DNA from 4 places in the Alicyclobacillus hesperidum subsp. aegles genome. Region 2 is predicted to be linked to each of the others. Evidence: riboswitches for the same ligand, from Rfam matches in the RefSeq annotation. Region 2 holds a riboswitch; each other region holds the start of a gene.

Region 1 (7,956 bases), on a different contig from region 2:
TCTGCCGCGATCGCACTTGTGTTTGGCATTTGTACTGAACTGTTCCAACTGTACTTTGGTCGCGATGGGCGATTGTATGACATGATCATAGACGGACTTGGCGTCGCGCTATCGTACGGGCTTCAGAGGTGGGGGAGCAGAGAGAGAAGAAGTTTGGAATAAAAATATGGCCCCGAAGGGCCATGCCATAGAAGTTAAACTCACAGTGTCGGAGAAGAAGTGGGGCACGGCGGTTGCATCGGTTGATAGCCGCCGACAGTGCTAAATGTCTGCGTGGTTGTTGCCGCGTCAACGGCCGCCGGGGCAACGCTCAATAGCGTAGCCGCAACGAGCGAGCCAAATACGAGGACCTTCTTTACGTGTTTCATCGCCATTCCTCCTTAGTCTTCGTCTGCAAATGTATCTACGACCTTAAGAAACGCGTCAACGACGCGAGGGTCGTACAACTGTCCGCTAAGCGACGCAATCTCCCGAACCGCATCGGCCTTCTTTCGAGCCGGTTGATAAGGACGATTGGATACCATTGCGTCGTAGCTGTCCACCACTGCGACGATGGCCGCCGGAAGATAGATCTCCTCCCGCTTCAGTCCGTATGGATACCCGCTTCCATCGTAGCGTTCGTGGTGTTGTTCCGCCACTTTGCTGCCAATGTTCAGAAAGGGGTTCTCTGGAGAGTCCATGATATCCCTTCCAAAAATGGTGTGCTGTTTGATTATATCAAATTCTTCGGGAGTTAGCTTACCAGGTTTCATAAGAATTTCATCAGGAATGCGAATTTTCCCGATATCGTGAAATAATGCACCACAGCTAAGCGAAAGAAGGTCGGTCGCGTTAAGGTTTAGTTCGCACCCAATCATCAGCGAATATCGCCGTATGCGCTCACAGTGCGACGCCGTGTATCCATCCTTAAGAGAAATTTTTACGGCAAGTTCATGAAAACCATTTACTAGACCTTGATAAGATTGAAAGACTGGAGCTGATGAGACATATAAAAACTCGCTATCCTCGATAGCAACGATGCATACATGTTCATGTACAGGGGCGGCCACAACTTTGTCACCAGGATATAGAACCGATGTCTCGCTGCCGTATGTCACCCGGAGTGAGCCAGTTAATAGACAAAGTGACTCAAGCTCATTCCAACCTGCTGCTGGCATAATAGCCATTGTACCCATACGGGCGAGACGATGGTGAATAATCTCAGTACCGTTCTTGCTGGCGATTAGCGTAGCTGTCATGTTCTGCGTATATGCCGTTTCAAGTCCCTCTTCGCGAGACAAGATGCTTATCCATTTCGGTGTCGTCGATGAATCGTACAAGCTCAGCACCTGCTTTTGGGTGGATGGTATTCTTCGTCATATAGGCGAAAGCGACATTTGTAGACACGTTGCAACATCAACAGTAAAGACAGTCACCAGCGCAGTCAATAGAGAAAAAAGAGAATATGTTATTGTCACATAGAGCGGGGTGGATGTTTGTCAGCGATATGCCTTCGCCAAAAACATGAGTTCCAATAGATACAGGACGTTGAAAAGCCCATAGCAGCTTGCGAACCAAAGTTCCGTTCTGTCATTGCCAAAACTTACAACCAGGAGGCCGACGAGAACGGTGACGACGAGTAAAGCTAGGTGCACATGAAAAGATGAACCACGGGAAGACCGCAATCGATGAACCATAACGAGTGCTGTGAGAAGCGTCATGATGCTTAACACCACGCCGGGATGCGTCGCGAAACCGGCCATCAGAGCTGTTAGGATTACGGCGGCAAGCATGAGATAAACAACTCCGAATGTACCGACAGATATCGGCCTTTTCATGACAATCCCTCCGTAGTGCAGTTTGTCAATAGCATTTGCTTGTTCTATACGTAATTATAGCCACATTCCCGCCTGTAAAGACAACCAATTTGCTCGTAGACTTTCCGGGGGACAACAGAGTGGCTAGGACAGGCTCTGTCGGATGCATTGCAAGTGACCGCGTGAAAAGGTTGATACCATCCATTTGACGATATTCGCGTACGAATGTTTGAGTCGAGCTCTGTCATCTTGCCTTGAAGCATTTACACCCTATGATGGGATTAAATGCGTCAATGAGCGTAAGGCGGACCTGCTTTTCGATCTACAGGAACAATACCGTGAGCTTAAAGCAGAAGGTAAGGATGATGAAACGACGCTTGCCATGACAATCGATAGTACTGGGGACGTTGGTCAAACGATACAAGCCTATTTGCAAGATGTACTCGATTCGCGGCGGATTCCATCGGCAACGAGATGCCCCGTTGTTCACCAGCGGGGCACCCGTCCTCGTTCTACCTTATCCAAAGAATGATGGCATACCGGCTTCCAATTTTCTTTCGCTTGTGGTATGGGTTAGTGTCTGATGTCGGTGTAACAGCTCTTGCAGGCGCGTTCTGGTCGATGCATCGATATCGAATTCCGCACCATACTGAAATACGCCATTTTGAAGTTCATGTGCCCAGACCACATAGCCTTCCACTTCGATGTTCACTTCTGCTAACGAGTAACGGAAGCGCAGACGAAGTTCGCGTCGATCAGGTGGAAACCGAAGCTTGGACAAAAAACTGATGCCGCCCGCGCCAGCGTCGACAATAGAAACCTGCGTGTAACCCAGAGACAGCGGTTTGCCTGCAATGGACGCAAGCGTCACTTCGCCAACCAGCGGCTCGTCAAACGAAACTCTGACATACCGGCGCCGATTCTTTGCCGCTCGCTCCACCGTGTCTGCTGATGCGGGTCTAATCGATGGCTGCGCGAGCAGGTGCTCAAAAGCGGTTGCCGGAACAGGCTTACTATATAAGTAGCCTTGCACTTGATCGCAACGTTCGCTTTGCAAAAACGTAAGTTGATCCACGTTTTCGACGCCTTCTGCCACCACCGTGAGTCCCAGTTGATGCGCGAGTTGAATGACGGACTTGACAATCTGTGAAGGCGCCCAAGCGTTTGGCAGGTGATCGATGAACGACTTGTCTAGTTTTAATCCATCTAATTGAAATTGGTTCAACCAACTCAGTGACGAGTAGCCCGTGCCAAAGTCGTCAAAATAGATGGCGACCCCAGCTTTGCGAAACGCCTGAATGGTGTCGATCACGGTCGGATCGTTAGGCATCACAGACGTCTCGGTGATTTCGAATTCGATGGCCGACGTAGGAACGCCCCACTCATCCAGGATGGATAAGACGGTTTGTACAACATCTTTTGCTTGAAACTGTTTCACTGCGACATTGACCGAAATTTTGATGGGTGGATAACCCCTGTTTTGCCATGCGCGAAGCTGTTGGCATGCTGTACGGATCACCCAATAGCCGAGATCGACAATATACCCTGTTTCCTCCGCGATGGGGATAAACTCTACAGGTGACACCAATCCCCAGACAGGGTGTTCCCAACGGATCAGTGCTTCGGCAGCAACAATGCGTCCGCTTTGTGCGTCCACCCGGGGCTGATAATATAGACGAAATGCGTCATTTGCCAGGGCATCACGCAAGTCGTTCGCGAGAACAAACTGTTTGTATGTATCGGTGTGAAGTTGAGTTGAGTAGGTCTGCACGCTATTCTCACTTGCATCGTTTGCACGGTGTAAAGCCACACCGGCACGTTGCACCAAGGTCGCAATGTCATCTCCGTCGTTCGGGCAGAAGCTCATACCGATGTCTGCGTCAAGGTAGATGGTGTGTCCCGCAGACGCAAACGGCTCTTCAAACGCGCGGAGCAGTTCGTTCGCCAAAGCGAACATCGTCTGCGTGCCGCGCTCTTGTTGCCGGACCATGATAGCGAATTCATGATCCCCGATGCGCGCGCAGATGTTGTCTTTGGGCAACCGGAAGCGAATGCGCTCCGCCGCGAGACGAATGACGACATCACCCACCGCATGGCCTAGATTCTCGATGATGCGGTCGAATTGCTGTATGCGCAGAACCATCACAGTAAGCGGGTGATTCGGATCCGATTGGCTGATCCATACAGTTGACTCATGGAAGAATGCCTTCCGATTCAGCAGCCCCGTCAGTTCGTCATGTCGCTCAAGAAACTCGATCTGTTGTCGCACCGATCGCGCTTCCGTGACGTCGCGAAAACGAACGACAACGTGCGATTGACCACCTGGGCTTACCCACGTAAATAGAGATGCGAGACAGTGTCTGTATTCTCCGGAACGGTGTTGGAAACGAAGTTCCATGTTGAAGGCATCTGACACGGAGTTGCCAACTCGCTGGCATGCCATCTCAAACTCCTTGCGATCCGCAGGATGCACAAGCATGGGCGCAGATAACTGACGCGTTTCAGATGGATCCATGCCCAGGACCTCTTGAACTGCCGCGTTCGCGTATAATACGTGATACTGTCGATCCAACAACATAAAAACATCGGTAGCGTGTTCGATGAACGGGCGCAGGCGCGCTTCGCATGCCAGCGAACGTTCCATGCTATCGGCTACACCAGACACGGGCGTATACATGGCCAGCAAACCTTTGACGAGGCCATTCTCGTCATAGAGTGGCCCCAAGGCAACGGATACCTTCCTAAGCGATCCGTCTTTATGCAAACGGATTGTGTCGAGCCAGATGGTACCACCCGTTTTCACGATGGTTTGATACAGCTCATGTGTCGCGGATTCCAGGCTCGTGGGTAGGTATGGAACGTGTTGAAAGAGCAACTCGTCTTCAGACCATCCAAAGAGCTGTTCCGTCCACTGATTGATATGGATGATTCCCAACTCGTGATCAAGAGCAACAGCGGCCTGCGGCTGATTGAGCAACCGGCGGTCATGCGCCAAAAACAGGCTTGTTACCGGGGTATCAAGCAGCGTTGTCACGTCGCGGATGGTGCCTTCCAGTCCTGACATCCGGCCATGGTCGTCATACGTGCAACTTGCGGTGTATTGTACAAATTTAATTTGAGTACCAACTTGGATTCGGTAGGTGAAACTGCGTCCGACGCGCTTACCGGAACACAGCATGCGCCAACAGTGCAAAACCAGATCGCGATCTTCCGGCACGATTGCTTCAATGAACCGATCCGGACGCGTGGGTTTCCCATGAGTTTGAAGGCCATAGATTTGATCCATCTCGGGCGAGCAGTAAACCTCATTTTCCTTTAATTTGTATCGCCATGGGCCGAGCATAGGGACATCCCATTCACCTCCATTTTGCTCCGCTTTGCCTCTGAACCGCGAGTACTTCATCATGTTTGTCCCACCCTGTGTCCACAAATGAAAAGGGACAACCGTGACGGCGGTTGTCCCAAACCGAACCACGGCAGCTGGCTGGCATGACTGTCTACACCTGACAGTGTTAGCCCCTATAGCTTTGCGTCCTCTCCGTTTCCGGAGGGTTGCCTTTTTCGTGCTTTTTCTACATCAAACGACAAAGTGATTATTTCGACAAAATCGTGAATAGTCCTTCCGGTTTCGGACAAAAAGTTGCATAAAGTAGGAGACAAATGAAAAGGCATGGCTCGGAGCCATGCCGCATTGGAGGCGAGTCAAATTTAACCTTTCACGGAACCAGCGAGCAGCCCGCGAATGAAATAGCGTCCCAGCAGGATATAGACAATCAAGGTGGGAAGTGCCGTGAGTACGGCGCCTGCCATCTGCACGTTCCACTGAACGACGTCGCTGCCGGATAAGTTTTGCAAGGCAACCGTCACAGGTTGATGCGGTGGCGAAGTTAGGGATACGGCGAACAGGAATTCGTTCCATATGCTTGTGAACTGCCAGATCCCTGTGACCACAAAGCCTGGGATGGCAAGTGGTAACATGATACGCATGAAGACGCCCCAGTAGCCATTTCCATCGATTTGGGCAGACTCGATCAGGTCGTCTGGAATACCGGCGTAAAAGTTGCGAAAAATGAGTGTCGTGATTGGCAATCCGTAAATCGTATTGGTCAGAATGAGACCCGGAATCGTGTTGTACAAATGGATAGCCTGAATGAACTTGAGCAATGGAATTAAGATGCTCTGGTATGGGATAAACATACCAAACAATATGATTGGAAAAACAATATTGGAACCTGGAAACTTCCATTTTGAAAGTGCATAGCCATTAAACGCACCGATGACAGATGATAGAATCGTGGCCACGATGGCCAGATAAAAGCTGTTACCGAGGTTCGGGCCTAACTGTGCCCATGCCGCCGAGTAACTGGCTAACGAGAAATGGTGGGGCAATGCCCACATATGCGCGATATCGACTTCGCTATTTGGCTTAAAGCTGGTTGTCAATAAGACGTAAATAGGGACCAGGAAGATCAGAGAAAAGAAAACTAACAATGTGTATGTTGCACTTTGTCCAACCCGGCGCATTACCATAGTTATTGCCCTTCCTTCCGCAGGCTGTTCCAGAGGTACGGAATCACAAAAATCATCATGAGGACAAACATGACAATCGCGATTGCAGAACCCTGTGCATACTGGTTGGCCTGGAATGTCGTGGTGAACATGTCTAGCGACGGTAGATCTGTGACATATCCGTTGCCGGGGCCTGTCATGGCATAGACCAGATCGAACGTTTTCATCGAGCTTTGCACAAGGATGATGACGACGGTCACTGTGACCGGGCGCAACTGGGGAAACACAATTCGCCAGAACGTCTTCCATCCATTTGCTCCGTCGACATGCGCTGCTTCCTTAATTTCCTCCGGGACAGCGCGCAGGCCTGAGAGGTATAAAGCCATTGCAAAACCTGACATCTGCCAAACACTCGCGATGAGAACGGCAATCATGGCGATGGGAAGTCCAAATTGAATTTGTCCAACGTGGAAACTTGGTACGATGCGCGTGCTGGTATACCAAGCCGGCGGATGGCTTGCGCCCAACGCCTCGAAAATCAAATTGACACCTGTTTTCGGGTTTAACAGCCATTGCCACACAACACCCGTGACGATGAACGACAGGGCCATGGGGAACAAAAAGATGTTCCGGAATATGTTTTCGCCTTTGATTTTTTGATCAACCAAGACGGCGAGAAATAGACCAACGATCATGCATGCCAGAATGAAAAACACGGTAAAGAAAAGCAAGTTGCGAAGGTCAGATTGAAAGCGATAATCCTGGAACAAGATTTGGTAATTTTTAAAGCCCCACAGTTGATAGTCTGGGAGGATTGAGTTCCATTTTGTAAAGGATACATATCCTGTCCAGCCTAAAAAGCCATAGACAAAGATGAGCACCGCCGCGAGAGACGGTACGAGCGTTAAAAACGACCACATCTTATCCCAGCTGAATCGTCTCTTTTTGTGATGTGCGACCGATGGCCGTGCAATGGCCGCAGACTGTGATGTAAGCACGGGTGTTTTCTCCATTCCTTGATCCCCCTTTAGGGCAGTGGTCAAGTACATACCGTACTTGACCACAGTAGAAGCCCCATACGCCTGATTACGAAAGCGGATTTTCCTCAGCCGCCGTGTTCAAAGCGCTGACAAATTCGTTGACGTTCTTGGTGCTGATAAGCATCGTGACTGCTTGGGTAGCCGCCGTTTCAAAGGCTGGATTTGCAGCTTCACCGTTTGCCAAGCTCGGTACGAGGCTATCCTTCTTAAAGTCGCTCATCGCTTCCTTGCTGTACGTGTCAAACAGGTTGACATTTGCATCGGTCCGCGGCGGGATAGAGCCCTTGAGCGGGTTGAATTCGTCCTGCCCTTGCTTCGAAGCTACAAGCTTCAAGAAATCCATCGCGCCCGTCGGGTTCTTTGCACCCTTTGGCAAGCCGAACGAGTCAATGACGTATTCAAAGTCGTTGTTCGTGCCTGGGAATGCAGTCCAACCGAACTGGCTGCCTTCCTTTAAGCCTTTGGACTGGAAGTACGCTTTTGCCCAGTCGCCCATCAGGTTGAAAGCTGCCGAGCCGTCTGCCACCATTTGATCCGCTTCGTCCCATGTGAGTGCGGAGTGGTTCGAGTTGGTATACTGCAACAGTTCCAGGAACGTGTTGGTGGCCTGC
Region 2 (7,956 bases):
GAGTCGGGGGAGTGTCGTGGGGCAATTGGCACATATGCGCACTTCCAGCAGTCTAGTGTTCAGTGCACTCTTTTCAAGCAGATAGCCTCGGCACTTGGGGTAGCGAGAAGGTTAAGGCGCCCAACCACAAGCGGATTAAATCTTGGGCATCGTCGCCACTAAGCCGACAAGTGGCCACCCATCTGTGAACCCAACGCAATCCTCCTTGATAGGTAATGACTGGCGTGATATATTCGGTGGCGATCATTTATCTCTCGTACATATATTTTGATTTTAAGGGGGGCGCTGTATGGGAGTGCGTTCTTTGCCGTCATTCCTAGCCGTCGGGATTACACTCGGATCCTTGACTTATGTGCCTGTGACGATGGCCAATGTACAGACTAGGGCAACCGCTACTTTGCAAGTAGGATCGTACACAGCACACGTGCAAACCGTCGTCGCCAAAGATGGGAAAGTTACAACTACCTATATGCCAATATGGTATCTCCTGCAGGGGCTGAAGTCACTCGGTCTTGATGCAACGTGGGATGGTGTTAGTCACACACTTAACATTACAACTCCTGAAGGTATGCCTGTTGGTTCCGGGCAGAGTGCAGCCGGCACCGGGTCGACTCGTGTTTTGCTCAACGGTAAGCTGATTCACCGCCTTAATTCATTGGTTGCTATCGATCCGTCCTCAAAAAAACCTACTGTATTCTTCCCAATCTGGTATTTCACCTTTTTAACGACTCAGCTCAACTTGTCTACAGCTTGGAATGGACATGTGTGGTCTTTGCAGCCGAAGGGTGCGTTTCCAAAAATACTAAACCGAAATCAATCTCTCGGTGATGCTGCATCTCCAACCGATGTCAATGGAAATGTCATTGTCCTTGGTACCAACACGCGCATTCAAAATGCACGGATTAACGGGAATGTGTATTTAAACCCTGGATCGAATGGCGATGTTACTTTGAAGAATGTTACGGTCACAGGGCAGATTGTTGTAGAATCCGGTGCTACTCACTCTATCCATCTGGACGGTGTCGCTGCGCCGCAACTCGTCGTAGCGAGCTCTAGCCCTGTTCATATCGTGGCGAATGGTGGGACCGCTATTCAGACGACTGAGATTGGGCCAAGTGAAAAATACGCTGTATCCTTGGATAATGCCAGTGGTACGCTTGGTGACTTGCTGATAGAGTCCGCACCATCGATTATGCTTTCAGGTACGACTCCCTTTCCCGATGTAATTGTCGCGGCCAGTGCCAATGTCGTTGTGCAGCCTGGCACTCAAGTCAACAATGTCCAGGTATCCGAAAGTGGTGCGGCGGTTACTGTGCAGCAAGGTGCCAGTGTGACAACCGTGAATGTAACTGGAAAAGCTTCTGTAAATCTAGTTGTGAACGGCAACGTAGGGACCATTGCGTCGACGAGTGCTACGGTCACCGTGGTTGGAACGGGTACGGTTAGCGCTGTGCAAGGAACGGGTGTGCAGGGATCCCTGCCCGGGCTTCCAAGTGCGACAAGTCCAAGTACGGCAGGAACCAGTGCGTCAGGAACAAGTGCATCGGGAACCAGTACATCAGGAACCAGTACATCAGGAACCAGTACATCAGGAACCAGTACATCAGGAACCAGTACATCAGGAACCAGTACATCAGGAACCAGTACATCAAGTGGACAGAATGCAACAACTGAACCATTGAAGATTGCGCAAGTAGATCCGGGTGCTCCACCGGAAAATGGGCTGCTGGCTACGCCCGTCCTTTCTGTCAACAACAATATCGTGAGTTGGTCTCCTGCGCTCGACGCAACGTGGATAGACATGACACTGAAAACTGCGGGCGATCCAGCTCAGACGTACAACGTGCAGACGTTGGCGAGTGATGGATATCTAGATTTGTCTGGTGCCGCTCCATCTGGTAATTATCAGTTACAAGCGCAGTATGCGGGGAACGTTGATGGTATCCCCTACGGAAATAGTCTGCAGTCCCAGGCAACTGGGGTCAGCGTCAATCCGACTTCAATGCCCGGCGCGAACTACGGCGGATCGAGTGGGGCTACCTACGTTTCCGCGTATCAAGCACCTACATTCGATCCATCTTCACTTATTGTAAGTTGGATTCCAATGGGTGGTGCTTCCATGTATTTTATTCAAGGCAACCCGCAATCATCAGGAGGATCAAGTTGGGAGAGTGGTGTTCCAACAGATTACGTCACTTATCAGAATGGTGAGTACAGCTGGAGTATTGCAGGTACGCCGATTCAGTCTGGCGACTACAGTATTCAGGTGTCTGGTATTTCGTCATCTGGATCAGTTGTCGCCCAAACGTATGGGACAGCGGCCAACATTCAGGAGATTGATGCGCCTATTGGTGGAACTCTGAGAGAAGACGCCGACGGAAACCTCACGGTGTCTTGGAACCCAGTTCAGGGAGCGAGCGTATACAACATTCAGCTTGTTGCGCAAAACCCGTCGGATTCAAATAATCCGTATGAGGCCGGTTTTTGGTCGACATCGACGTCTTATACATTCAGCGCTGACGATGTTAAGGAACTTGCACAGATGACGAATGGGCAAGGAGGAAACTTTACGGTCAGTGTTATTGCTCAAGGACCGGGTTATGCGGCGTCACAGTCGTCGGTCGTGGGCAGCGTGTACTTTGTTCCTAATTATTGATATTACCGTTACCACTTTAGTGATCACGCGGTAATGTGGACCAAGCAATGACCTTCTAGGCACTCTATGCTACAATTTGATAGAACGATTGCTGGTGTCTGTATGTCCTTCATACAGACACGTTTTGTTGTAGTGGTATGGAATGTCTACGTGGCCCAAATCATCACGGACCAACGGAGGAGATAGGATGAAGAAACGAGCAGCGTTTGCTTCAGTTGGATGCATGATTGCTTGTATTGTAGCGTTGTCTGGGTGTGGACAAACTAATACTGCGTCTTCGAACAATAGCACAAATTCGAAAGTGACGGCTAAGTTGACCAATCCAAACGAGACGGCTGTTACACACGGCAACAACCTTATAACGGGATCGAAAACCATTGCCGGGAAGGCTAATCAACAGCATCTGGTCCAAATTGCGCAAAAGGATGTTAAAAGCTACAAAGCGCAGTTGACGGCGGCACAAAGCGCGCTAATGAATGGCGATGCGAGTACGGCTATTACGTATTATAAACGGGCAGCCGCGTTGCAGCCGAACTCGGGTGAGGCATTAACGGCAATTGGGAATGTGTATCGCATTCTGAAGAACGATGTAAAGTCTGCAATCCCATATTACGAGCAGTCCACCAAGGTTGATCCGAGTTACGCGTTTGGCTGGTATCAACTGGCCGCAGCAGAAGCCAAGTTAGGAGATGTATCAGCCGCAAAATCGGTGATTGAGACAGGATTGAAAAAGGTCAAATCGTCCGATCCGGCCTATGCTACCTTACAATCTGAACTACAAACTTTAGAAGGCGGCCAATCCGCAAGTAAAGCGAATAGCAGCAAGTGATGTTCGCGTGATCGAAGCTTTGCCCTAACTGCATGTAACCGATGTGGTTAGGGCAATCTATATTTCGGTGTGGAATGATTAACCAGAACCCCCGTACTCTCCTCCCTACTCTCGAAATCTAGTTGTAGGCCGGTCAAAAGCAAACCATGCGAAAGTATGGGACGCAAAGCTAGAGGGGCTTCATCCAGGTGGATGATGCCAGCCAGTTGCCCGCTTGGGCCCAATGACCGCCAATCGACCTTTTCGGGAGGATTTCAGACATGGGCCGCTTTACAAAGAAATCTATGATGTCTATCGGAGCTGCAGCGATTGTCATTGCTTCTGCCACATCGGTCGCATACGCCGCAACGCGGGGTGACGTACATCGCGCGCATCCCGGACATGGACAAGGCTGGACATGGTCGGCGGACACCGATGCCAACGCTACATCAAATGTCATCGTCGGAAATTCCACGGCAAGCGTCTCTACGAGTGCCAACACCACGGCGAATACGAGTGGAGATGACGCACATGGCCACGGCAAGTGGCAAGCTAAAGATGACAAGCGGGATGCAAAGGATCAGCAGAAAAAGCGTGATGACGATAAGCAACCCGTGATTCTGATGCAGGCTGCAAACCGGCTGACGGCGGAGACGAATGTGAAGATTGCCCAGGCGCATGGGCAGCTTGAGCGTGCCATTGCCAAAGCGAAAGGCAATCAAGCAGCCATCACGGCGGCTATTGCCACGTATGAAGCACAGGTGCAACAAGCGCTCGCGCAACTCGAAGCCAATTGGAGCAAGGTGGAAGGTACCGCTCAGGCGTCTGGCAGCACAAACACAACTGGCGGCGTGACAGTCAGCACATCAAATAGCACGAGCAACGCAACCACGTCTACGAGCAACAACACGAGCACCACAAGCAATACGACGGCGAACAGCACAGGTGGCGTAACGGTGACCACGACCAACTCGACAGGCAACACCGCCACCAATGCGACGGACGCGTCAAATGGCACAGGCAACTCAGCAGGTTGATGGATAGTCACAACTGAATGTCATGTGGATGACTTGGCACTGACTCTTCCCTATCACAACAACCATGACCTCACCCGCACAGGCGGGTGGGGTTTTGTTATGATGAAGGACGCATGAGGAAAGAGCGTCGTCCAAGTAAAAGAGAAGGGTATGGTGCAGGCGATGGCATTGATTGATGCAGCGCGCAACATGCTGGTAAATGCGATGGGGTTGCAGGCGGGCGAAACGTTAGTGATTGTCTCAGATGGAACACGGGACGCGATTTGCCGCAGTTTATGGCAGGCCGGGAAGGATATCGGTGCGGAATCCATCCTTGTGGAGATGGAGCCGCGCGCGAAAAACGGAGCAGAGCCGCCGGCGGCGGTTGCGGCAGCCATGGCTGCGGCGGATGTGGTGGTCTGCCCGACATGGAAATCACTCACGCATACGCAGGCGCGAAAACGGGCCTCCGACGCGGGGGCGCGCGTGGCCACGATGCCGGGCGTGACGGAGGATATGTTTGAACACGGCCCGATGACGGCAGACTTTTCCGCGGTCGCCGCATTGACGCATAAGGTGGCCGAGCGGCTGACGAGGGCGCGGGTGGCACGGATCGAAAAAGACGGTGCGGTGTTCACCTGTTCTTTGGCGGGCAGGCACGGCATTGCGAGCACGGGTGTCTATCGCAATCCAGGGGAAGCAGGGAATGCACCATCCGGCGAGGCGTATCTCGCGCCGGTGGAAGGGACGGCGACAGGGGAGTTGGTCGTGGACGGATCGCTGGCGGGCATCGGGCTTGTGCAGACGCCGGTGCGCCTTACCGTGCGCGAGGGGTTGCTTGTCGCGGCGGAGGGTGAGCGCGCGGACGAGTGGCTTACGATGCTCGGAGACACGCCCGCTGCCCGAAACGTCGCGGAACTGGGTATCGGCACGAATGATAAAGCGCGGCTGACGGGTGTGATTCTTGAAGATGAAAAGGCCTTAGGCACGGTGCATGTGGCCTTTGGCAGCAACGCGACGTTTGGCGGCACTGTGGAAGCGGGAGTGCACTTGGATGTCGTCATGCTGGCGCCGACGCTGTATCTCGACGACGAACTGGTGATGAAAAACGGAAAACTGCTTGTGTGAGACATGACCTTGCGGATTATGGTATGAGGCGAGTGGTGCCGAGCCTCGTGCGCCAGCTACAATCGCCCCATCTCGTCTGTGGTCTCATAAGACGCATGGGGCGCCGCTTGTCCCAAACGCTGCTGCACGATGAAGACCATGACGGCCATCGCGCACGCGCCCATCGCCACCCAGAGAATCGGGGGGAGGCCAGCGTGATCGAACAAGGTGCCAAAGAGTATGGGGCCAATGAGGCGGCCGCCGCTGCCGATGCCTCCGGCTACGCCGAGATAAAAGGCGGCATGCTCTCGTGCGGTCGTGGTGACGAGCGCGGGGATGGTGGGGGCGATAAGCATTTCGCCGAGCGTGGCAACCACCATGCCCACCATGAGCAACGCATAGGTCGCGTGGGTCGCCAAAATGAGCGCATAGGCACAGCCATAGAGGATAGCGCTTGCAGTGAGCCGCGACGCGAGGGATTGTGTGAGCCGCCGATTGATGAAGCTGGTCACCGGCTGCCCGACGAGGATGACAATCCCGTTCACGGTCCACAGCAGGCTGTACGAAGCGGGCGATTGCCCTGCCTGATTTAAGTAGGGGGCGACACCGGAGTTCCAAGCGGACGTCGCCAAGTTCACGAGCATGGAACCGATGCCGACAAACGCGTACAAATGGTACCGTGTAAGCAGCAGGATGGGGCTTTGCTGGCGTGTAGCGCCAAAACCCGCCTGCCAATCCGCCAACTCGTCGTTGGAGAAGCGGCGCATAAATACGGCCAGAAAGCCGGCAAACATCAGCGTGGATAGGCCATTGATGAGAAACGTAAAGGAAAAGGAGATGGACGCAAGAATCCCTGCGAGCGTCGTGCCGATGGCCACACCCACGTTGTTGCTGACGTACATGACGTTGAAAAGCCGCGTGCTCACCGCCCGCCACCTTTGGCCGACGAAGCCGTTGACTGCGGGCATCGTGATGGCAACGAGAAAGGCGTTGACGGTCATGGCGGTGACATAGGATGGCCAGGTGCGCGCGAAGATGATGCTCCACTGCGCACAGCCGGTCAACACGAGCGAGCCGATGATGAGCTTGCGGGGGCCAAGGCGAGCGTAAAGCGCCCCGCCCATCACCTGGCCGACGATGGTAGCCAGCGATTGAAAGAACAGTGCAATGCCGGCATCTGCATAATTGCGGTGTAAAACATTGTGCACATAAATAGTTGTCAGGGGCCAGATGAGGGCACTGCCCATCGAATTGAATAGACTGGCAAGGACAAACGCATAGGACTCTTTCGGAAGAGGCTGTGCGTGGGTCTGGCTGTGTGAACGATTCATGCGTGTGGGCTCCCACTTACAGGATTGACACCCCGTCTTGTCTCATGGGCGCCAGATTCCAAGTTAGCGTTTGTTTACAGTAAGCGCAATGGGTCATAGGACCTATGTATCTGGCTTTGCTGGATTACCCAGGCTGCGCATAACGGAAAGATGTGACGGGCGTGGATATGGGTAGATGTGACTTCGCGGCGGGCTAGTAGTGATATAATTGGTTAAGAATGGGGGGCTCTACAGTGCATCATCTTCTTAAGCAACAATATGACCTGATTCGTTCCACAAGAGAGGCGTTGTTTGTCTTTTTAGAATCCATTCCGTTGCGAGATTTGCAGGCTCCAGTTTCCGGGTTCGGGAGCGGAAGCATCATAAAAACGTATATTCATGTCGCAGATTGCTACCTGTATTGGCTAGGTGCATTTGCATTACGGCAGCATGATTTTTCTTTCGCGTCGGATCATGAGGTGACAAACTCGGACGTTCAAAGGGTTCGTGATCGCTTCGAACTCGTGAATGAAACGGTTGACCATTTTTTGCAAGTCTATCATTCCAAGTGGGATGCACACGTGCAAAATCACGTTCGATGGCAAGAGACCCCGATAACAACCACGCCGTTATGGCTGCTGACGCATACGGAAACGCATGAGTTCCATCACAAAGGCCAAATTGTGGCGATGGCTCGACAACTTGGTTACGTCCCTCCAGATACAGATTTGGTTTTGGGATAGAGTGCGCGAATGATGAGTCATAAAGGCCCTCGAAAAGGTTGGCTTTCGTGATGAGGGGTTCTCGGAATATGATCTCAACATCAATGGGACATGGGAACACCATAACATTTACAGCGTTACCCGCGAATATTGGGGCTCTTAGCTTAGGACGTTTATAGGGTTGGTTTACTGCACGTAAGGGCCGCATACACAAGTAAGGCATTTCCTGAAGTTTGGTGCTAGAGGAAGAGCCGTACATCGTGGGAGCCGCATATGTGTAGGCCGGAAAAATGGCCCATACGTTGGGATGTTGCGTGTTTGCGCCTATTTCTAGCGT
Region 3 (7,956 bases), on a different contig from region 2:
AAAAGTACATTAAAAACGCGCTGGCAATACCACAAATGAGCCCCCAAAAGCCACCCCAAGGCGTCGTCCGCTTCCAGAACATACCGAGCAGGAATGTACCAAAAAGCGGAGCATTGAAAAACGAAAACAACGTTTGCATATAGTCCATGACGCTTGGGAAACCGGCTGCGAAATACGCGGTACCAATGCTGATGATAACACCGACGACGACCGCCCAGCGACCCATATTGACGTAATGCTTGTCACTTGCGTCCTTTCGAATATACGCCTGATAAATGTCATAGGTCCAGACGGTTGTAAACGCTGTGACGTTACCGGCCATACCGCTCATAAAGCTTGCGAGCATCGCCGTAAGCCCTAGGCCGAGCATACCTGGCGGATAATACTTGGCAATGAGTAAAGGCAGTGCCAGGTTATAACTCATGTTCGGCGAATGCCCGATTTTCGGGAAAATGGCCAATGCGATGAGGCCTGGAATAATCACCAAAATCGGCACAATCATCTTGAAAAATGCGGCATAGATAGGCGTATTTTGCGCCGCCCGCAAATCCTTGGCCGCCAGTGTTCGTTGCACGACTAAGAAGTCTGTCGTCCAATAACCGAACGAAAGCACGAAGCCAAGGCCAAGCACCACCCCGAGCCAGCCAATGCCCATTGGGTTGTGTGACGGGTTGCCAAGATTTTGCCAAAGGTGGCCGAACCCTTGTGGCAGACGAGCCATCATTCCGTTCCAGCCGCCGAGACTGTGCATACCGATCAGCGGGATCGGTAGGAGGCCAGCCCAAATTAAGAAAAACTGAACGACTTCGTTAAAGATCGAAGACGTGAGACCGCCGAGGCCTACGTAAACCAAGACGACGACAGCCGAGATCAAAATACTCGTTGTGAATGACCAGCCGATGAGGATTTGGAAAATCAGCGCCATCGAGTACAAGCTGATACCCGATGTGAGAACCGTCATGACCGCAAACGCGATGGCATTGACCGCTCTCGTTGCTTCGTTATAGCGCAACTTCAAGTACTCAGGTACAGAACGAACCTTTGAAACGTAGTAGAACGGCATCATGTAAATGCCGAGAAACAGCATCGCTGGAATTGCACCAATCCAGTAAAAATGCGTCGTGAGCATACCGTACTCGGCACCACTCGCAGTCATGCCCATGATCTCAAGGGCACCAAGGTTCGCGGAGAGGAATGCCAAACCGGTGATCCAAGCCGGAATAGATCGACCTGAAAGGAAGAAGTCCTCACCGGTCCGAACACGGCTGCGCAACACGAAGCCCACACCAATCACGAAAACGAAGTACAGGGCAATAATGATATAGTCTACAGCGTTTGCATGGAATAGCGCATGCAACGAACGTACACCTCCTCAAATATGTATTCCCGTATGCGCTGTCACGGGATTTTCACCTTATGCATAGCCAAAAGCGTGACTATGAAGCTTAATGTCACCGTTTTGTCTGCATTCCCCCCTCGTTACATACCTTTTCCGGTTACCATTTGCATTGCTCGCCACATCGATACCCCTCCGACTCCGCCGACAACAGCGACAACAAGTACCAGACCCAAATTGATGGCATCTAAATTGTGCACATGTACACCTGTATTGATGCTCCATTCAGCTAGGGAAGGAACGATAAGAGCCAAGCCCCCTGCGACAACAAACAGAAGTCCGCCATAAAAGAGCGTATTGCCAGACACGTAACGACCAACGAACGCTTTGCCGGCCGCTGAAATCTGTCGACGCTGGAGCCACCATCCAAAAAGAGCACCAATGGTCATTTGCATGAGCAACGTACCAATGCCAAACAATACACCTGGCACGAACCCTAGCCACGCAGAAGGCATGGTCGGCGCGATCACCGTGTACAAAATGGTCGCAAATGCCCCTGTTCCCCATCCTGCGATCACGCCATGAACAAACGCTAAACGCAATGGGACAGGTGCATCCATCCCCCCGGCATGCGACGCATGTGGTAGCCATTTGTCGACCCATGGTATCAAGTGGATCGAGTGACCGCGCATCAGAATATACCAACCAGAACACGCCATGACAAGTCCTACGATGATATAGACAATATTTTCGACATATCCATGCATAAGGAACCCAGCTAATGCAAAATATGATAATTCAGAACCGATAGCCCTTTGCAGCGTAAAGCCAAGAGAAAAGAATAAACCCGCCAACATGCCGCCTTTACTGCTGTAGCTACCGATGGAATAGCTGAACGTAATGGGCCAGGTATGCTCATCTGGAGTGATTCCGTGGATGACGCCAAGTAAGCAGGCCGTGATCAGTCCAATTGCGAGCGACAGATGTTGCGGATTCCATAAGTCTATCAATGTCTCTCCTCCTCGCATGAACGACAGCGGCCAAAGAAATCGAGTTTGTGATACGCCACCGTTCCGATCTTTTGGTCCACATCCATCGCCTGTTGCGCGTTACACTGAAACAACTCCTTTACTTGATGGCATTGCAGACAGACAAAATGATGATGATGTTGGTTGGGACAAAACGTATAATAGATCTCTCCGTCAATAAGGAACGGAGTTGCCAGGCCCACCTTCGTCAGCGCCTCCAACAAACGATAGACAGTGGTGAGCCCAACCCGCTCGTAGCGCTCTTTCACGTAATCGTGCAGTTGTGCAGGAGTAAACATGCGCCTTGCGTCGACAAAAGCCATCAAAACGGCCTCTCGTTCCTTAGTTAGCCGAAACTTATGCTCATGTAGCAACTGTTGGATATCCTTCAAATCCACCAAAATCACACCTTATAGAAAATCATTTTCTACAATGGATTATGCTCCGCCTCTGACGAAAATGTCAACAGGCCAATCTAGCATTGGATCTCATTGACTCCTGTCGAATCTTGTTGGATAATGTGCCAGGCTATGAAATTCGGGCTCCAAGATGTGCCCGATTGCAAGGCAAACCAGCGGAAACGCTGGGGCGCAAAGCCACGGGTCTACGGATTCTACGGATTCTATCTTGGGATCTACGATGGCCGGGCTGCCAAGCCGTCAGCTGAGCACTGAAATCGGCAGGTATCACACCAAGGCAGCCTTCTGTGAAGACCCAGAAGGCTGCCTGTTTGTATCTACCATTCTGCACAGTGCCAAATGTCTTTAATGAAACAGACTTTCGCAACAGGAGGTCACACCAATGGAGAACCAAATGGTGGCATCGGCACAAGTAGCTAAACGAGGGTGGACGATTGGATTAAAGCTACTCACAATTAGCCTGGCCCTATTGATCGTTCCGTCCCTCGTCATCGGGTTCACGTCGTTTACCACTGCCAAAAGCAACTTTTCATCTCAGTTGGACAACCACGATATGACGAGTGTGAAGGTGTTCAACCAGGATGTAAACACGTTCATCTCACAGCGTGAGCAAACCTTGACCTATCTCGCTAAGTTATTAAACAGCACAGCCTTGGACGAGTCTTCCACACTCCCTGCATTAGAGGGTGCAGCCCAATCGTATGCTGACTTTCTTCACGTCTACGTGGGAACAAACACAGGCGCGTTCTACGTGAGTCCGGCCGCCAAGATGCCGGCTGGCTATGATCCCCGTAAACGCTCCTGGTACCAAGCGGCCATGACAAGCCCGACACCGATTGTCACGCCACCTTACGTCGATGCCATAACAAAACAACTGACAGTGACCATTGCCGAACGATTGGCCAACGGGCGTGGCGTTGTCGGTGCAGATATTTCCTTGAAGACGTTTGATCGTCTTGTCAATCAAGTTCCACTTGGCAACAGCGGTTATTTGGGGCTGATGGACGGACAATCGAACGTCATCGCGATGCACGGCCTGGCCCCAGGCTCAAGCCTCCATCTCGCGACGCTAAAGCAGATGTACCAACACGACAGTGGTATTTTTAGCGTGGCTGTAAAAGGTGCGAGTTACCGATTCACATATGTGACCAATGCAGCGACTGGTTGGAAAGTCATTGGCATTTTGCCAACGTCGTCCTACATGCGTGCCGTGCATCCCATCTTGGTCATTACGCTGATTGTACTTGGTATCTCACTCATCTTAGGTTTTCTCACGATTTGGTATTTGGTGCGATCGATCACGCGACCTCTGCACGCACTGGTCGAATTCGCAGAACGTGTGGGTCGCGGGGATTTAACTACAGATGTGGTCATCAAGACGCGGGATGAACTGGGTGTCCTAGGAGGCGCATGTAATCACATGCTACACTCCCTACGCGACATCATCCGCCGTGTCGAGATGAATGCGGAGCAAGTTGCGGCATCGTCCGAACAACTGACGGCAAGTGCAGAAGAAAATACCCGCGCAACCGAACAAATTACAAATGTGGTCGGCGAACTTGCGGCAAGCGTTACGGAGCAGTCGGAGCGTGCCAAGCGCGATCGCGAACGAGTGGATTCCCTGGCGAGTAACATTGAAGAGGTTGCGACCAGTGCCAGTGTCGTCGCCCAGGTGGCAGAAGCAACGGCTGCAGAAGCCGACCGCGGATCCAGCAGTGCGGAAAGCGCCGTGCATCAGATGGAAGTGTTGGGCCACTCGTTTACAGGATTATCGACATCGATTCAGGAACTCACAGCATACTCGGGACAAATTCACAGCATCATTGCGGTCATTCAATCGATCGCGACGCAAACCAATTTGCTTGCCTTGAATGCTGCAATTGAGGCGGCTCGAGCCGGTGAGAGCGGACGTGGATTTGCGGTCGTGGCGGAGGAAATTCGCAAATTGGCGGATCAGTCCTCATCGTCGGCCAATGAAATTCAAGAGTTGATTGAGTCGATGCAGGTACGGATGGAAGAAGCCTCCGCCTCGATGGAAGCGAGCCAGCAAGATGTGCAGCATGGTATTGAAGCCGTGAATCATGCGGGTGAACTGTTTGCCAACATTCGAGCGGGTGTCGTCGCCCTGGCAGAAGAGATTCGCAGCGTCACGTCCGCATCACAGGCGATGGCGGCAAGTGCCAACTCTCTGCGCGAATTTATCGCACAAGTCGAATCCGCAACGGTGGAAACGTCGGCTGGGATGCAAACCGTCTCTGCATCGACCGAGGAACAGCTCGCATCCATGGAGGAGATTTCGGCTTCGGCCGCTTCCCTCGCGGAATTGGCGGAACAGATGCAAGCCGCCTTACAACAATTCTCGCTTCGCTAGTCATGCCATTTGTGCACCGAGCCAGCCGACATGCCCGGCTGGCTCGTTTGTATTTACGGAAGGATATTCCCCGCCGCGCGATAAATCTCGTACCACTCTTCGCGGGTAAGCCGAATCTCGCTCGCTTTGCACGAGTCGCGCAGGCGGCCAACATTCATGGTACCGATGACTGGTTGCATATTTGCAGGGTGTCGCAATAACCATGCGATGGCAATGGTTGTATTCGATACATCGTAACGATCCGCAATTTCGTCTATTTTCTGATTGACCTCCTTGAATTTGTCGTTGTTCAGAAAGACGCCTTCAAAAAATCCATATTGGAACGGCGACCAAGGTTGAATGGTGATGTCGTGTAAACGGCAGTAGTCGAGCACACTACCGTCGCGATCGATGGCCGATTCGTTTTCCATATTCACATTGATACCGTTCGAAATCATGGTCGCGTTGGTAATGCTCAGTTGAAGCTGATTGGCCACGAGCGGTTGACGAACATAACGCTTGAGCAACTCGATTTGCATCGGTTTTTGATTCGATACACCAAAGTGGCGTACCTTTCCGGACGATTCGAGAATGTCGAACGCCTCTGCGACTTCCTCCGGCTCGACCAGTGCGTCCGGCCTATGTAAAAGTAACACGTCTAGGTAGTCCGTTTTCAACCGCCGCAAGCTGCCGTCAACGGCCTCTAAAATGTGTTCTTTGGAGAAGTCAAACATACCTTTGCGAATGCCACATTTGGACTGTAAGATAACGCTTTCGCGAACATCGTCAGTCATGTGCACGGCTTCCGCAAAAATGGATTCGCACTCACCGCCTCCGTAAATGTCAGCGTGATCGAAAAAGTTTGCGCCCTCTTCTAATGCGGCCTGCACAAACCTTTCAGCCTCCAACTTGCTCAGCGAATGAATTCGCATACATCCAACGGCGACGACCGGCACTTCAAGCGCGCTGGTACCCAGTTTGATGGTTCTCACGGACTCTCCTCCTCATATCAACACAGCCTCTGCAAAGAAAGCGCACGAATTGCGCTACGATGACGGCTTCTAATCCATTGTGACACAGATCCCAAAGCTGCTCAACCAGGCGCTTCCCGTTTCTCATTTTCGCCTTGACAGGATACAATGGAGCGTGTGAACGTTCGGAAGTTTGGAAGGAGCAACGGACATGAGCGACATACAATATGTGATCAGCGTGATCGTCTATGAAGATGGACACTGCGACGTCATGTGGGACTCGTCGGTACCGATGGAGCACTGTTATGAGGCTTTAAAGCAAGTCACCGACGACATGGCGGGATCGATCGCCCCAAAACCGCCTACGCCGCCAAAGCAATCCCCGAAAATCACACGCCTGAAATAACAAGAGCGGACGCCGAGCTTCTGCTGACGTAATTGGCACGGTGCGCGGCGTTCGTTTATGGAGAGGCGATACAGACCCGATTTCTCCCTCGCTTTTTGGCCGTGTAGAGTGCGTCGTCGGCAAGTTGTAAAAACGCGGATGTATCGACTGTGGATTCCGGTAGGCACGCCACGCCAAGCGAAACCGTGATGTGAATCGACTCCCCATTGGGAAGCAGGAAGTCTCTGCGTTCAACAGCAGCGCGAATGCGTTCAGCCATCTCTTGCGCCACAATCAGCGTGCAACCAGGCATAAGCACGGTGAACTCTTCCCCGCCATTTCGCGAAACAACATCGCGCGAGCCCGTACACGTTTGCAATACCGTCGCAAGTTGTTGCAGGACAGCATCCCCAGCAGGATGGCCGTATGTGTCATTCACGCTTTTAAAATGGTCAATGTCAATCGCAAGGATGGACAAGGACTCCGTGCCAGTGGCCGCTCGCGCCGCAAGTTCGTTAATGACCAAATCAAAGTGACGAGTATTGTTAAGCCCGGTCAGGAAATCGACGGATGACATTTGCTCTAGTTCATGTTGGCGCCCGAAATGAGCGAATAGCTGCGTCACCAACCAAGCACTTCCGTACCCTGCGACCAACGAAACGATCCCATACGTGAGAAGAACCCATTCGAATTGCGCATGGGTGGGCATTAACCAGACGACCAAAGCCGAAATCTGCGCAAGTGCATACACATTGACAACAAGCACCCGGATAGCCAGTCTGCGCTTGATACGTGCCAGTATGGGTGCAATGGCACTAACCAACAACATATTGAGTGCGGCGAGGATTGTCGTCTGATTCGCGCCGAAGGTGGCGACGCGCCCTATTTCTTCCACCAATCCTGCCACCAGAGACGCCGAGGGTCCTAGGAACAAAGCACCAGTCACCACAGGCAAATGTCGTAAATCCAAAATGAGCTTAGAATTCGGAACCGGTAGGGCGTACAGCATGAGCAGAATTCCCATGACTCCCGCAGCCAGACCTGTGAGAAGGCGATCCAACGTGGTGGGCAAGCGGCGAGCACGTAGCCGACTATACGGCAAAAAGCCAATCACAATCAATGTAAATACGATACATGCGTTACTAAAAAATGTACCAACCATACCGTCTCTCCAAACGCAAACAATGTGAACTGAGGGAGATCATATTCGACACTTTTCGACCGAAGCCCTGCCAAGATGGGAGATGCGTCTACTAACCGGGCTGTACCTGGTACTAAGGCCAATACCACCACTTTGGGGTTAATAAAGCCTGCCGCCATGGGTAAGAAGTATGCGTTTCTTTCTGGCCCATGATCACGGAGCGATGCTGCAAAAGAAGGTTCGAGCCGATGTCAATGCGATTGTCAGACAAAAAAATGACCTTCATGAAGTGCCTCATCGGGCCATCGAAGCCCGCTATGGATAAC
Region 4 (7,956 bases), 170 kb from region 2:
GAGCGCCGATGCGGTCGAACACGGCACCGGAAACAGGTGCCATCACACCCATTAAGATGGCTCCTGGCAACATCAGAAGGCCGGACTGCAACGCCGTAAAACCACGGATGTTTTGCAAATAAATCGGCGTCAGGATCATACCACCAAACATGGCCATGTTGATGACACAACCGACGATGGTGGTCAAGGAAAACGTTCCGTACCTAAAGACGCGCAAATCGAGCATCGGGTCCTTACAGGTCAGCTCGCGAATCACGAAGATGACAAGGAAAACACCGCCAATGATGAGCGAGACATCTACAGTTGAATTGCCCCAACCCTTATTACCCGCTTCACTTAAGCCATAGAGCAAACTCACAAACGCGATCAACGACGTAATCAAACCAATGCCTTCAAACTTCGGACGAACGGGTTTCGAGACGTTCTTAAGCACGAAGATGGCGATGATCATGTCGAGTAAGCCGAGCGGGATGATGACCCAGAACAACAGGCGCCACGACCAGTGCATGATCATCCACCCGGACAGGGTCGGACCAATGGCCGGCGCAAAAAACATCGCAATAGCCATCGTCCCCATGGCTTTGCCGCGTTGCTCGGCCGGATAGAGTTCCAAAATGACCGTCATGAGCAGTGGCATCATGACTGCTGACCCGGATGCTTGAACAATACGTCCAATGATCATCATAGAAAACACTGGTGCAATGGAGCATAAAAACGATCCGGCGACGAACAATGACATCGCAGAAATAAACAGCTGCCTCGTCGTAAACGTCCCCATCAGAAAAGCCGTGATGGGAATCAGAACGCCGTTGGTCAGCATGTAGGCCGTCGACAGCCACTGCGCTGTGGTGGCATTGACGTTAAACGCCGACATCAAATGCGGCAAAGCTACGTTTAACAGGGTTTGGTTCAAAATGGCGACAAAAGCGCCAAATATGAGTGTTGCAAGAATCGAACCCCGGTGCGGATGGCCATGCGCCGCTTCCTGCGGCGGGGCGCCAGCTGCACCGGGCGAGGCGGCGATGACCGCCTGGTTCGCGGTCGGTTGCAGCGTGTCGTTCGACATTGAGCTCACCTCTTACTTATGGATGCGAACCGTCGCGCTCATCCCCGGGACCAATCCACTGCCGGCCGTCGTCCCGAGCGAGATGGTCACCGGTACGACCTGCGTCACTGGTGTGTAGTCAGCCGTCGTGCTTTGCGTTGGCAGAAGCGAGAACGTACCCGCTGTCGCATCGCCAATTTGGGTTACTGTACCGTTGATGGAACCTGCTTTGCCAGCGACGTACACGTCGACTTGCTGGCCGACTTTGACCTTGTCGATCAGCGTTTCTTTGACGTTCGCCACGACGTACAAGTGACTCATGTCATATGCGTAGGCAAGCGGCGTGCCCGCAGCAACAATCTGGTTATTGACCGCGTCGTCCTGCGCAATCGTCCCGGCTGCGGGCATTGTGACTGGAATGTCGACCACCTTGTTCCCCTCTTGCGTCTGTACTTCAGCTACCTGTTGTCCACTGGTGAAATTCGTCCCGACATTGCCTTGCCAATTGATCAATTTGCCGGTAGCAGGCGCTGCCACGGTAATTTGTGTCCCACTGATTTGCGCATCGTCCGTCTTCAAATACAATGTCGACTGGTTGTAGAAGTAGTAGCCCGTGATGGCCGCCGCAACCAAAACGACGAATAGAATGATGTTAAAGACGATGACCTTACGAAAACTGTTTGCTGGGTTCATACGCTTCCTCCTCGTATTCGCGATCCCGATATTGCCTTTGCGGCTTTTTTGATCGCTATCTTTTTAGAGAGTGTACTATTTAACCACTATGTATATTTAATATATTTAGGTGTATGAGTCAAGGGGCTGTTGTGGAAATTGTTTCAGTTGTTTGTCCGTGCCGTGTTACAATGTATATGAATGCCATCGCTATGGATGAGGGGCGTGTCTGGAGTGGGCGATACGGTTGTGTTTAAGCAATGCGCATCCTGTCGAACCACAAATCGAATTCGTGTCGAAAGTGGCCTCAGCTGTCGCTGCGGCAAATGCGGATCGCCAATTGCGCTGACGCACTACGAGGTGCTCGGTATCCCGTCCTCCGCGTCGGCAAGTGAGATTAAAGCTGCTTATCGACGCGCGGCGAAGACTTGGCATCCCGATGTACACCCGGATCGCGCATTTGCTGAACGCCAATTTCGAAAGATTGCGCAGGCATTCTCCACATTGAGTGATCCACGCATGCGCGAACAATATGACCTGTCACTGACCGCATCCACGGGTGCAACAAACGCTCCGTCTGACGGCAGCAGAGTTAAAGATACAAAGGCGAGATCGACGCCCCACAAACCCAAAGAGCACCGCAAGCAGACGCGAACCGAGGGCAAAACGCAGGCGAACGATAGCGCTAAGCCACAGGGCCCCATCTGGCGACGCTATAACTGGGGCACCGCGCAGATGCCATCGCCGACACAGCGGAATTGGCTTGGCTATGCGCTTGCCGGAGTCGGTGCGTTTACGACATTGACCATTAGTGGCGCGATATTTACAGGCTTGTTTGGATCGAAATTGGCGCTCGTGATACTATTGGGACTCGCCATGGTTGGGGCACTTCAACTTCTCTATCTGTTGACGAAGCTTGGTGTCGATTCCGAAGCCTAACCTGGCTCTTCACACCGACCGGAAGGGAGCATCCCTCATGCGAGAAAGCGGCAATACCATCCTGATCACTGGCGGCGCCTCGGGCATCGGCCTAGCGTTTGCCGAGCGCTTTTTGGAAGCCGGAAATCAAATTATCATTTGTGGACGCCGCGCTGACAAGCTAGAGGAAGCAAAGGCGAAATTCCCTGCACTCCACACGCGTGTCTGCGACGTCGGCAACGAACACGACCGCGTCGAGCTGTGCGACTTACTTCTCCGCGAATTCCCGAACCTGAATGTCCTCGTCAACAACGCCGGCATTCAGCAGTGGGTCAACGTGCAGCGCACGGAGGAGGAATGGGCGCACTTCCATCAAGAAATCGCCATTAACTTCGATGCACCCATTCATCTTACCCTGCGCCTGCTCCCACACTTACTCAAACAACCACATGCAGCTATCATCAATGTGTCGTCCGGTTTGGCCTTGGCGCCTGCAACGTGGGCTCCCATCTATAGTGCGACTAAGGCGGCACTCCACTCGTTCACACAGAGCCTGCGGTTGCAACTGGAAGGCACCAAGGTGGACGTTATTGAAATCTTGCCTCCAGCCGTCAATACCGATCTCGGTGGTCCCGGACTCCACACATTTGGCGCGCCCCTCAACGAGTTCGCCGATGGCGTCTTTGCGTCACTCCGACGCGGCGAGATCGAAATCGGCTATGGTGATTCCGAACGGCGATTGCACGCCTCGCGCGAGGATTTGGCAGAGGCGGCACGACAAATGTGGCTGGGTTTCCGCAAGCGAAATCCAGAGTTTTAAGCGGGTCACCCGTCAAGTCCGTTCGCACCCGCGGCGGATGATTGAGTTCAGACTGCGGAAGGCGGCTGCGGCGGATAGGCCACAAAGCCCTGCAAATGGCCGCAGCCTATTCGCGCCGCAAGGCATCTCACTGCTCCCGCTGTTTGATCACAACGGCAACGCCAATCTCCGCAAGATTCGACACCGCACGCGCCACGGCGAGAAGATTAGGTACAAGCGCCAATGCACTCACGTCTGCCTCTGCGCAAGATGGATTCGATACTGCTGTCCCCCATGCTCTTTTGCGGAATACATGGCCATGTCCGCGTACCTCTGTAACGTGTCGACGTCCGAGCTGTGGTCCGGGCAAATGGCCGCGCCAATGCTACAACCAATGGTCAAAAGCTCGCCGCCGACGCATAGTGGCTCTTGGAATCGAGCTAGACAGCGTTCCGCCTGCTCTCGTACGTCGCACTCCCCTGTCACCGGATCGATCACGATGGTAAATTCGTCGCCACCCATGCGGTATACGGTGGCCCCATCCGCCGTAGCTTCCCGCAAGCGGGCCGCGATGGCCTTTAGTGTCTCGTCACCAAAGTGATGGCCAAACGTGTCATTCACATTTTTAAACCCGTCGAAGTCAAGCAACATCACAGCGAGCTTGGTCTGTCCTTCCAACGCCTTCGTGACGCTATCTGCAAGGTCCAGCTCAAACCGCTGTCGATTTGGCAGACCGGTCAACAAGTCGGTATACGCCATCTTGAATAACTCACGTTGGTGTTCTTTGCGCTCTGTGATGTCAATGGTTAACCCCTCGACGAAGACGGGCCTTCCGCAATCGTCATAGCGCGGATATAAACTGTTGGCAACCCAGCGCACCTCGCCATCCTTGCGAATAATGCGGTACTCCGTGCGGATGGGGCCCGGCCCGTTCAATGGTACATAGGCGAGTTCGGTGTCGTCTGGATGAACCACCTCTAGCCAAAGCATCGGGTTTTGGCGGAATTCTTCATGAGTGTACCCATAAATCTTTTCGCCGCCCTTGGATCCATAAACGACCCTATGGTTTTGAATGTCGTGCGCAAACAGACAAACATCGACCGTGTCCAAGATTCGCTCAATCGTGGTTTTGGCTTGCTCCAGTTGAGCAGAGAGCTCGGTTGTTCGAAAGTCCTCCGTTGCAAACGCGAGCACACCTTGGTATTGACCGGCTTCGTCATATTGCGCATAAGCCCAAACGACAACATCGATGGTCTGGCCTGATTTGGTCTGGCGTTTCACGAGTCTTCCATTGACGGATCCATGCCGGCGTACGTGGTGAACGAGTTGTCTAGCCTGTTCCCGCTCATCGTCAGGCACAAAGGGTACCTCGCGGCCGATGACTTCGTCCTCAAGCCACCCGAATATGCGTTCGGCAGGCGGCGACCACACGGTGACTCTGCCCTGTGGATCGACACCGTAAACGGCGATGGGAGCCTGCCTAGACAGCCAGGCAAAGGGATCGCGAGAGGAAAGGCCACTTGAATGCACATTGGATGATCGCCTTGGACTTTGGTTCACACAACTTCCCCATCCCATCCTAAAAAATAAAAAATCCCTAGCAACGGTGCCGCAGGGATTTGGGTGCAACTCGGCCATCATGGGCAGCATCTGCCTGTAGACCCGTAGCTTTGCGCCCACACCTTTCGATGTGTTTGCCGACTGGTTATCTGATCGATTGTGTTTAATCATATTGTACATCGTCGACAAGGAGGATACTAGGGGGCATGCGTAAGGGGCGCGGCTCTTTGCGTACACCCCATCTTACCGTTACGCTCGCTTGGCCTGCGCGCAAACATGCTCACTGCCCTCCAACTGGTGCGCCGCTCGCCATGTCATGAGTTCCCCTTTGACGATTCCCATCGTTGTACGCACAAAGACAACTGTAAAACACACCCACAAGATGGCAAGCTGGACGACCCCCGCTATCGCATAAAACGAATGTCCCATAAGGTGGTCAAGGGCATAGGTTCCACTCGTAAAACTGCCAATCGGAAATACGTAGCTCCACCAGCCAAGGTGAAACGGCAGTCCATCTCCGCGACGAGTCACGTGCAAAAGCGTATGCATTGTCGATATGAGAATCCACCAAACGCCAATGCCCCACATGGCCATCGCAAACACCTCGGCAAATGCATGCAAGGCGTTTGCATACGCCCCAAACAGATGACTTGCCTGAATAGGCAAGCCGCACATCGTCCCCATCGACATGCCAATAGGCCCAATTTCCACCCATAGGCTCGGTGCCTCCTGGCCACTCAAACGGCGATGATATACCAAACGCGCATAGACCAAGGTGCTCATCAGAATAAATAGAAAGAAGGTCACGCCGAACATGGCAACGATAACAGCCAACATGGCAAACTGCACTGCGCTTCCACCCACGTATGGAAGGAGATTGGTTCCAGTAGCCGCCGCAACAATCGGTGGCACCAACGGAATGAGCCATGAGGCTACCGTCTCTTCGCGTTCGACGCGATGTTCGGCAAACAAAAGGTATGGAACAACAATGACCGTGAACAGCGACGCCAATGTGCCAGCCAGCCAGATACCGATGCTGATGTGAATTGCTAGTAAACGTGGCAAGAGGTGGGTTCCAATCAAAAAGTAATCGTTCCCTACCACGTTTAATCCCATGGCGAATGCACCATAAAAAAGCGCTCTCCCAGGTTTACGGAAGTCGTCCACCGCAGTTTCCGTTGCGAGCACCCAGCGCAAGAGCCACATGACAAATGCAGATATAAACACCACGTTCAACGCCGCAAACAGAGTGACGCCCACCACATGTTGCAACGGGATGGTTATGGGTGACGTGTATGTCAGAGCAGCAACAATGCCAATGCCCATTACCGTTGTGAACCAATTTAACCCGAATTGTCGAACGACGCGCATACAGGTCTACCCCCTTCTGTGCTAATCGTCTTTATGGTATGTCTTGTTAACGATTAGGTAAAATACATAATGTCAATATAGGTGATAAGGAATTCATTATCTTTATGTCACAAGGGGGGCATTGCGTGGATTGGCAACTTCGCGTGTTTGTCACCGTCGTGGAAGAACAAAGTTTCACACATGCCGCAAAGAAATTGCACATTAGCCAACCGGCCATCAGCCAACACATTCAAGCGCTCGAACAGCGACTCGATGTCCGCCTGCTCGATCGCGAACGGCGAAGGATTCGCTTAAATCCTGCCGGCGAGATTGTCTATCGACATGCAAAGGAAATCCTCGCGCTATACAGTCGCATGGAACGCATGCTAGAGGAAGCCAAAGAGGAGCCATCCGGCTCCCTGCGCATCGGCGCCAGCCTTACTTACGGCGAATATGTGCTGCCGCATGTGATTGCCTCGTTTCGCAAGCGGTACCCGATGATTCAACCTATCGTCGAGATCGCAAATACACAAACCATCGCCCATCGCGTAGCGGTGCGCGATCTCGATATCGGCGTGGTGGAAGGTCGCGATGTGGTGCACGATGACGTGGAACTGACGCCTTTTGCCGAGGACGAGTTGGTCGTTGTATGCGCGAAGAACGCGCCGTGGCCGCCTGAAGGTGACGTCACCCCGGCTGATCTCGCGGCAGCCAACTGGATGATTCGCGAACCTGGCTCAGGCACGCGGGAATTTGTCGATCAGCTCTTTATCCGCCTCGGTATCGCTCCCACGTCTGTCGCCGAGTACAATAGCACGCAAATCATTAAAGAATCTGTGGAGGCCGGACTTGGCATTGCACTGTTGTCGCGCTGGGTCGTTCGCAAAGAGCTGGCATGGGGAACGCTGCGCATCGTACCGGCACTCCACGAACCCATCACCCGCTGGTTCTCGATTGTCACGCGGCGCTCCGCGTTTGAAACGAGGGCGACCATCTTGTTTCGGGACTTTTTGCAGAGTGGGCAAAGTTCACCATAGGCTGGAATCCTACACAAATGTCCCTGCCTCGGCCATAGGGTAAGCGTAATAGCCTACCTGGTGGTGATGGCATGGACAACGAAATTGGAAACGCATCGCGCAGTGAACGGCACTTGCGGCGGGCACTCTCGGCCCGTCACGTGCAGATGCTCGCGTTTGGCGGCGTGATTGGTGTCGGACTCTTTTATGGGGCGACCGTCTCCGTACGACTCGCTGGCCCATCCGTGATCCTGGACTTCGTGCTGTGTGGCGTGATGGTGGCCATTGTGATGCGCGCTTTAGGCGAAATGACGGTTGCCGATCCGTCCGCGGGATCGTTCGCTATGCTTGCGAAGCACAGATGGGGTGATAGGCTCGGGTTTGTGACGGCAGGCATGTGGTGGTTTTACTGGGTGGCGACCGTGATGTCGGAGCTAGCCGCCATCGGCAAGTTAATTCAATTTTGGGCGCCAAATGTTCCGGCCTGGTTGCCAGGTCTGATTGCGCTCGCGTTATTTACGCTATCCAACCTGCTCATCGTGCGCATGTTTGGCGAGATCGAATACTGGTTCGCCGTGCTGAAGGCCTTGGCCATC

Evidence for each region. A riboswitch is a leader RNA that binds a small molecule or an ion and turns the genes downstream of it on or off. The one in region 2 is predicted to bind cyclic di-GMP.
Region 1: linked by a shared signal. The riboswitch ahead of QMF38_RS07275 (EAL domain-containing protein) and the one ahead of QMF38_RS10755 (hypothetical protein) in region 2 are both predicted to bind cyclic di-GMP.
Region 3: linked by a shared signal. The riboswitch ahead of QMF38_RS07780 (methyl-accepting chemotaxis protein) and the one ahead of QMF38_RS10755 (hypothetical protein) in region 2 are both predicted to bind cyclic di-GMP.
Region 4: linked by a shared signal. The riboswitch ahead of QMF38_RS09970 (diguanylate cyclase domain-containing protein) and the one ahead of QMF38_RS10755 (hypothetical protein) in region 2 are both predicted to bind cyclic di-GMP.

Annotation. Positions count from the first base shown of each region.
Region 1 covers NZ_BSBJ01000009.1:36,254-44,209, forward strand. Annotated here, with positions in the region: gene QMF38_RS07250 (VanZ family protein) at 1-162, shown strand, start outside; gene QMF38_RS07255 (hypothetical protein) at 201-368, opposite strand; gene QMF38_RS07260 (HD domain-containing phosphohydrolase) at 381-1,319, opposite strand; gene QMF38_RS07265 (hypothetical protein) at 1,479-1,817, opposite strand; partial or broken gene QMF38_RS14820 (pentapeptide repeat-containing protein) at 2,026-2,217, shown strand; gene QMF38_RS07275 (EAL domain-containing protein) at 2,314-5,202, opposite strand; cyclic di-GMP riboswitch class I at 5,269-5,363, opposite strand; gene QMF38_RS07280 (carbohydrate ABC transporter permease) at 5,505-6,326, opposite strand; gene QMF38_RS07285 (carbohydrate ABC transporter permease) at 6,329-7,318, opposite strand; gene QMF38_RS07290 (ABC transporter substrate-binding protein) at 7,392-7,956, opposite strand, start outside.
Region 2 covers NZ_BSBJ01000049.1:213,261-221,216, forward strand. Annotated here, with positions in the region: gene QMF38_RS10745 (hypothetical protein) at 290-2,656, shown strand; gene QMF38_RS10750 (tetratricopeptide repeat protein) at 2,844-3,485, shown strand; cyclic di-GMP riboswitch class I at 3,614-3,699, shown strand; gene QMF38_RS10755 (hypothetical protein) at 3,746-4,501, shown strand; gene QMF38_RS10760 (aminopeptidase) at 4,664-5,608, shown strand; gene QMF38_RS10765 (MFS transporter) at 5,665-6,918, opposite strand; gene QMF38_RS10770 (DinB family protein) at 7,137-7,640, shown strand.
Region 3 covers NZ_BSBJ01000009.1:140,469-148,424, reverse strand. Annotated here, with positions in the region: gene QMF38_RS07795 (sodium:solute symporter family protein) at 1-1,357, opposite strand, end outside; gene QMF38_RS07790 (hypothetical protein) at 1,480-2,346, opposite strand; gene QMF38_RS07785 (Fur family transcriptional regulator) at 2,343-2,762, opposite strand; cyclic di-GMP riboswitch class I at 2,920-3,020, shown strand; gene QMF38_RS07780 (methyl-accepting chemotaxis protein) at 3,166-5,154, shown strand; gene QMF38_RS07775 (aldo/keto reductase) at 5,208-6,125, opposite strand; gene QMF38_RS07770 (hypothetical protein) at 6,316-6,510, shown strand; gene QMF38_RS07765 (GGDEF domain-containing protein) at 6,566-7,651, opposite strand.
Region 4 covers NZ_BSBJ01000049.1:43,496-51,451, reverse strand. Annotated here, with positions in the region: gene QMF38_RS09990 (DHA2 family efflux MFS transporter permease subunit) at 1-1,066, opposite strand, end outside; gene QMF38_RS09985 (HlyD family secretion protein) at 1,079-1,738, opposite strand; gene QMF38_RS09980 (J domain-containing protein) at 1,952-2,656, shown strand; gene QMF38_RS09975 (SDR family oxidoreductase) at 2,694-3,455, shown strand; gene QMF38_RS09970 (diguanylate cyclase domain-containing protein) at 3,684-4,994, opposite strand; cyclic di-GMP riboswitch class I at 5,056-5,143, opposite strand; gene QMF38_RS09965 (TDT family transporter) at 5,244-6,365, opposite strand; gene QMF38_RS09960 (LysR family transcriptional regulator) at 6,491-7,381, shown strand; gene QMF38_RS09955 (amino acid permease) at 7,453-7,956, shown strand, end outside.